One region of the Streptomyces armeniacus genome, then DNA from elsewhere that is predicted to be linked to it. Evidence: riboswitches for the same ligand, from Rfam matches in the RefSeq annotation. Region 1 holds a riboswitch; the other holds the start of a gene.

Region 1 (3,598 bases):
CTTCACGGCCGGGGCGTGCCCGCTCGACGCGGACGGCGCGACGGTCGCCGTCGGCGACTACCCGGGCCAGGCCCGCCAGGCGATGGCCAACCTCGTCACGGCACTCGACGGCGCCGGGGCGGCGCTGACGGATGTCGCGAAGACGACGGTGTACGTGGCGTCGCAGCGGCAGGCGGACCTGGTCGAGGCGTGGGAGGTGGTCCGCGACGGCTTCGGCGACCACGATCCGCCGAGCACGCTGCTGGGCGTCGCGGTGCTGGGCTACGAGGACCAGCTGGTCGAAATCGAAGCCATCGCGACCACGCCCGCCACGAACTCCAGCCCGTCCGGCAACTGACGCCGCCCGGACCGGCCACGACCTCAAGTCCGTCCGGCGTTTGAGGACGGCCGGGGGCGGTCACGGCCGGTGGTTGGCCTGGTTGCTTGGCCGGGCAGACGCGGATCGTGGCCGGGGTCCGTCCTCAAGCGCCGGACGGGCTGGGAAGTGGCCGCGGCCACGGCTACGCGGCGCGGCGGCGCGCCGCGTACTCGGGGACGTCCCGCATCGGCGGCCGCTCCTCGGTGTCCACGGCGTGCGTACGGGCCACGAAGCGCCCGGAAGGGGCGCGTTCGAACTGCGTCAGGCGCGGGCGTACGAGCGGCCCGCGCGCCGCCTGCCCACGCTGCACGCCGTGCCCGGCCTGCGGCCCCGGCCCGCGCGCGAGCCGCAACTGCGCCGTGCGGTAGATCGCCGCCGCCATCCGGCCCAGGGCCTGCCCGTCCTGGTGGCGGTGGCGCCGTACGCCCACGTCGACCTGGGCGAGCGCGTCGAGCCCGGCGGCGTGCAGCGCGTCGATCAGCAGGCCGAGCTCCACGCCGTAGCCGACCGGGAAGGGCAGCCGTTCCAGCAGCTCGCGCCGGGCCGCGTACTCGCCGCCGAGCGGCTGTACGAAGCCCGCCAGCAGCGGCCAGTGCAGGTTCAGCAGCGGCCGTGCGACCAGTTCGGTGACCCGTCCGCCGCCGGGCCCGCCGCCCGCCAGCGCACCGTTCCCCGGGTCGGCGGCGGCCCCGCCGCCTCCCAGAGCCGCAGGCTCGTACGGCACCGGCCCGAGCGGCCGGTCGTACATCGCCTTGACCAGCCGTACGTCCGGCTCCGTCAGCAGCGGCCCGACGACCCCCGAGACGAAGCGGGCGGAGAAGTCCCGCAGGTCGGCGTCCACGAAACACACGATCTCGCCGTTCGTCGCCAGCAGCGACCGCCACAGCACCTCGCCCTTGCCGGGCAGTGCGGGCAGCCGCGGCAGCACCTCGTCGCGGTGTACGACCTTCGCGCCCGCGTCGCCCGCGACCGCCGCCGTACGGTCGGTGGAGCCCGAGTCCAGCACCACCAGCTCGTCGACCAGCGGGACGGCCTCGGTCATCAGCTCGCGGCGGATGACGGAGACGATCTCGCCGACGGTCCGCTCCTCGTTCAGCGCGGGCAGCACCACGCTCACGCTGCTGCCCTCGCCGCCGGCGCGCTTCGCGTCGAGCAGCGTGGTGAGCGGGCGATCGGTCGCTGACCAGGAGCGCCGTTCGAGCCAGTAGCCGACCTCGTCCAGCACGTGCGCTCCCTTGCGATCCCTTGCGGTCTCTTGTGATCCATCTCGCGGTTCGGACGACTATCTCAAGCCCGGTGGCCTTCGGTTACAGTCTTGAACAACGGCGATGGCCTCAGCATGCCTGGGCCTGACCCCGGAATGCCTGTGGACGGCTGACAGGCGACTGACAACCGATCGAACAACTTCATACCGCTCATCCAGAGGGGCAGAGGGAACGGCCCGATGAAGCCCCGGCAACCCTCCGGCCGGCCTGCGCACATGGCGGGGCTCCCGGCTAGGGAAGGTGCCAAGTCCGTCTCGTGGCGAGATACGTCACGGGGAAGATGAGGAGAAAGGGCCTCGCCTTCATGGCTGTGCAAACTCCCGAGACGCCCACCGCCCCCGGCACCGACGCCACCAACGGCAACAACGCCCCCGGCGGCACGGTTTCACTCGGCCCCGCCGCCGCGCTTTCCTGCCGCGAATGCGGCGAGCGTTTCGCGCTCGGTCCGATCTTCGCGTGCGAGGTCTGTTTCGGGCCGCTGGAGATCGCGTACGACCTCCCGAGCGGCGACCCCGAGGGCCTGCGCAAGCAGATCGCGGCGGGCCCCAACAGCATCTGGCGGTACGCGCCGCTGCTGCCCGTCCCGGCCGATGTCGTCGACCGGCCCGGCACCAACCCCGGTTTCACACAGCTGGTCAAGGCCGACAACCTGGCCCGTGAGCTGGGTGTCACCGGTTCGCTGCACATCAAGGACGACTCCGGGAACCCGACCCACTCGTTCAAGGACCGCGTCGTCGCGATCGCCGTCGAGGCCGCGCGCGCCTTCGGGTTCACCACGCTCTCCTGCTCGTCCACCGGCAATCTCGCGGGCGCCGTGGGCGCCGCCGCCGCGCGCGCCGGGTTCCGCTCGTGCGTGTTCATCCCGCACGACCTGGAGCAGGGCAAGGTCGTGATGGCGGCGGTGTACGGCGGTGAACTCGTCGGCATCGAGGGCAACTACGACGACGTCAACCGCTTCTGTTCCGAGCTCATCGGCGACCCGCTCGGCGAGGGCTGGGGCTTCGTCAACGTCAACCTGCGCCCGTACTACGGCGAGGGCTCCAAGACCCTCGCGTACGAGATCTGCGAGCAGCTCGGCTGGCGGCTGCCGGACCAGCTGGTCATCCCGATCGCCTCCGGCTCCCAGCTGACGAAGATCGACAAGGGGCTGAAGGAGCTGATCGCGCTCGGCCTGGTCGAGGACAAGCCGTACCGGATCTTCGGCGCTCAGGCGGAGGGCTGCTCGCCGGTGTCCCGCGCGTTCAAGGACGGGCACGACGTCGTACGGCCCGTGCGGCCCGACACCATCGCCAAATCCCTGGCCATCGGCAACCCGGCGGACGGGCCGTACGTCCTGGACATCGCCCGCCGTACGGGCGGCGCGGTGGAGGACGTGAACGACGCGCAGATCGTCGACGCGATCAAGCTGCTGGCCCGTACGGAGGGCATCTTCGCGGAGACCGCGGGCGGCGTGACCGTCGGTGTCGCCAAGAAGCTGCTCGAGAACGGCGTGCTGGACCCGTCCCTCACCACGGTCGTGCTGAACACCGGCGACGGGCTCAAGACGCTCGACGCGGTGGCGCCGACGACCGGTCCGACCGCGACGATCCGGCCCAGCCTGGCGGCGTTCCGCGAGGCCGGTCTCGCCTGACCGCCGGGCCTCCCGCCCGCCGGGCCGGGCGGCGGGCCCCGTCCGGCCCAACCCGGGCGGGCCGCCCCGCCGTTCGGCCCGCCCGCGGCGTTCGACCGCGATCCGGCGTACGACCCCGATCACCCCGGCCGGGCACGTGCCGCCGTAGACCCAGCCCCGCTGCAGGTACCACCCCGCGACGCCGCCCATCGCGTGGACTCCGACCCGTCTCTTTGAACCACTCTACCCGCCCCGACGACGTAGCACGCGGCACACCTACACAGCAGGGTGTCCCGGGACAGCCCTGAGGGGACGACGGGGGGGGAGCGCCTGCTACGCGGGCCGGGGCGGCCGGGCCGGGGGGGG
Region 2 (3,598 bases), 5.7 Mb from region 1:
GCCGATAGGGCTGGCGGAGGCGCTGAGCCGCGGCGAGGAGTACCTCGCGGACGCGGCCGAGCACGCGGTCCGCATGATCCTGCTGGGCACGCGCCTGACCCCCACACCGCGCCGCCTCGCCCAGCCCTTGAGCGAAACGAAGACGCCCACCGGCTCACCCAGCCCGTCCGGCACCCGTTCCCCGTCCGGCGCTTGAGGGCGGCGAGCCGCCAACTCCAACCAGTCCGGCGATTGAGGACGGCCCTCAGCCAGCGCCGAGCGGCTCCCGCCGGAGACGGGTCACCCCATCGTGCGCGGGTGCCGCCCGGGACGGGCGGGCGTCCGTCCCCAATCGCCGGACGGGCTTGATGTGGCTGAGGTTCGTGTCAGGGAAACGCCGGGTGGTCGGTGGGCACGCAGCGCCCGTCCTCCACCCGGTAGCTCCACCGCGCGCCGTCCGTCACCAACTCCCGCACCGCCCGTACGAACCGCTCGACGTGCTCGTCCGGCGTGCCCGCACCGAAGCTGGCGCGAACGGCGTTCAACGACCGCTCCCCCGGTTCCGGCGCTGCCCCGGACGCGCCGGACGGCCCGGACACCCCACCGCACTCCCCCGGCTCGTCCGCCGCGCCCCCCAGCAGCACGCGCAGCAGCGGGTGCGCGCAGAACATGCCGTCCCGTACGCCGATCCCGTACTCCGCGGACAGCGCCGCCGCGAAGTGCGAGCTGTTCCAGCCGTCGACGACGAACGACAGCACCCCGACCCGTTCCGCCTCCTCCCCGAACAGCGACAGCACCCGCACGCCCGGCACGTCCGCCAGCGCCTCCAGTACGCGGGCGAGCAGCTGCCGTTCCCGCCGTACGAGGCGGTCGAACCCGGCCTCCTCCAGCGCCCGGCAGGCGGAGGCGACGGCGTACGCGCCGATGACGTTCGGCGAACCGGCCTCGTGCCGCGCCGCGTTCGTGTGCCACTCGACGTCGAGCGCGCCGTCCGCGCGGCGGGCGACGCGCCTGCTGGCGCCGCCGCCCGAGAGGTACGGTTCGGCGCCGCGCAGCCAGTCGGGGCGCCCGGCCAGCACACCTGCGCCGAACGGCGCGTACAGCTTGTGCCCGGAGAACGCGACCCAGTCCACGTCCAGTTCGGCGATGTCCACGGGGTGGTGCGGCGCCAGCTGCGCCGCGTCCAGGACGATCCGCGCGCCGTGCCGGTGCGCGGCGGCGGCGAGTTCGCGTACGGGCCAGATCTCGCCGGTGACGTTCGACGCGCCCGTCACGCACACCAGCTTCGGGCCCGCGGGCGCGGCGTGCAGCGCCTCGTCGAGGGCGGCGACGGCCTGCTCGGGCGTACGCGGCGCGCGCAGACACGTCGTGTGCCGGCCGCGCCAGGGCAGCAGCGACGCGTGGTGCTCCGTCTCGAACACGAACACGCGGGTGCCCTCGGGCAGCGCACGCGCCAGCAGATTCAGCGAGTCGGTCGTGGCACGGGTGAAGACGACCTCGTCGTCGGGTCGGCACCCGAGGAAGCGCGCCACGGTGGCGCGGCTCTCCTCGTACAGCCGCGTCGACACCTGCGAGAGGTGCCCGGCACCGCGGTGGACGCTGCCGTAGTACGGGGCGTACGCGGCGAGGTCGTCCCAGACGCGCCGCAGTACGGGGGCGCTGGCGGCGTAGTCGAGAGCGGCGTAGTACACCTCGCCGCCGGTGACGAGGGGGGCGAGCACGTCGTTGCCGAGTACGGGCAGCGGCTCGTCGGCGGTGCCGTGCCGACGGGGCGGCGATGCGGGCGTACGGAGGACAGCGGTGTCAACGGACACGGACATGACGGCAGAACTCCCTCGAAGACCAGGACCCCTGGCGTGAGGGATCCGCGCTTGCCGCAGACCTCGCTGCCTGCGGCCTGGTCATCACCCGGGGCACCCCGCCACGGACGGAGGGTTGCCGGACAGCGGGCCGGGGCCTTGATCGCTGTCGCTCGTGACCTGGCGGCAGTATGCCATACGCGTTTGCCCCGGCAGTAGCCCGTCCGGCCGAGCCCCGATCAAGCCCGTCCGGCGCTTGACGAGGACGCACCTCAGCCGATCAAGCCCGTCCGGCGATTGAGGACGGCCCTCAGCCACGGAACACGCGCAGACACCGGTGGACGATCACGCAACACACCCAACCGCACCCCGCGAACGGGTCGGGGTCCGTCCTCAAACGCCGGACAGGCTGGATATGGCCGGGGCCCGCCCCAGGAGGCGGGTCCCGGCCGGAGCCGTACAAGCGGGGGCGGCGCGCGCAGCTGGTTACGCGTTGCTCGCCGACACCCACCGTTCCAGGGCCGCCTTCGCGTCGCCCGAGTCGACCGATTCCGCGGCGCGGGCCATGGCCGCCGCGAGGCGGTCGGCCAGGGGGCCGTCCGCCGGGTCCAGGGCGACGAGCGCCGCCGCCGCGTTGAGCAGGACCGCGTCCCGTACGGGGCCGTGTTCGCCGTCCAGGAGGCGGCGCGCGATGTCCGCGTTGTACGCGGAGTCCGCGCCGCGCAGGGCCTCGACCGGCACCAGGTCGACCCCGATGTCCCGCGGGTCGAACGACTCGCGGCGCACAGCGCCGTCCCGTACGACCCACACCGTCGACGTGGCCGTCGTGGTCAGCTCGTCCAGGCCGTCGTCGCCGCGGAAGACCAGCGCCGACGAGCCGCGTTCCGCGAGCACGCCCGCCAGGATCGGCGCCATCCGCGCGTCCGCGACGCCGGTGGCCTGCGCGCGTACCCGGGCCGGGTTGGTCAGCGGGCCGAGGAAGTTGAACGAGGTCGGGATGCCCAACTCCCGCCGCGCGCCCGCCACGTGCCGCAGCGACGGGTGGAACTTCACCGCGAAGCAGAACGTGATCCCGGCCTGCGCCGCCACCTCCGCCACGCGCTGCGGGGTCAGCTCCAGGTTGACGCCGAGCTTCTCCAGTACGTCGGACGCACCGCTCGCGGAGGACGCCGCGCGGTTGCCGTGCTTGACGACGCGCGCGCCGGTGCCGGCCACCACGATGGCGGCCATGGTGGAGATGTTCACCGTGCGCGCCCGGTCGCCGCCGGTGCCGACGATGTCGACGGTGGGACCGGGCACCTCGATCACGTTGGCGTGCTCGTACATGGTGCGTACGAGGCCGGAGATCTCCTCCACCGTCTCGCCCTTGGCCCGCAGGGCCACCGCGAAGCCGGCGATCTGCGCGTCGGTCGCCTCGCCGCGCATGATCCGGTCCATGGCCCAGGCCGTGGCGTCCGCGTTCAAATCCTCACCGGCCAGCAGGGAGCTCAGTACGTCCGGCCACGAGCGGGCCGCCGTGGTGTCGCCTCCAGCGGGGGTCGCAGCGCTCATGGGGATCACTCCTGGCATGGATGGTGGTACGGCTGGGCGGCCGGGCGCACGTCCGGTGGCACCGGTGGCATACGTCCGGCGGGCGCGCCACGGTGGCGCGGCTCGCCGCCAGCCTAGCGGCGCGGGGACCGGCAGGGGCGTGCTGCCCGCACTCTGATCACGGTGCACCGGCCACGCGACCCGCCACGCACCGCCCCGCGGCCACCCGCCCGGCGCGCCCGCCGCCCCGGCGGCGCCGCGCCACACAGCAGCGGGCCCCGGCCCCCTCC

What was found. A riboswitch is a leader RNA that binds a small molecule or an ion and turns the genes downstream of it on or off. The one in region 1 is predicted to bind S-adenosylmethionine.
Region 2: it holds a riboswitch for S-adenosylmethionine, as region 1 does, so the genes downstream of both, DVA86_RS08995 (aminotransferase class V-fold PLP-dependent enzyme) here and thrC (threonine synthase) in region 1, are expected to answer to the same signal.

The regions. Positions count from the first base shown of each region.
Region 1 is NZ_CP031320.1:7,790,894-7,794,491, reverse strand. Features, by position in the region: gene DVA86_RS33720 (RidA family protein) at 1-337, shown strand, start outside; gene DVA86_RS33715 (glucosyl-3-phosphoglycerate synthase) at 501-1,583, opposite strand; SAM riboswitch class I at 1,771-1,910, shown strand; gene thrC (threonine synthase) at 1,928-3,253, shown strand.
Region 2 is NZ_CP031320.1:2,047,146-2,050,743, forward strand. Features, by position in the region: gene DVA86_RS08990 (glycerate kinase family protein) at 1-196, shown strand, start outside; gene DVA86_RS08995 (aminotransferase class V-fold PLP-dependent enzyme) at 366-1,799, opposite strand; SAM riboswitch class IV at 1,842-1,959, opposite strand; gene trpD (anthranilate phosphoribosyltransferase) at 2,265-3,329, opposite strand.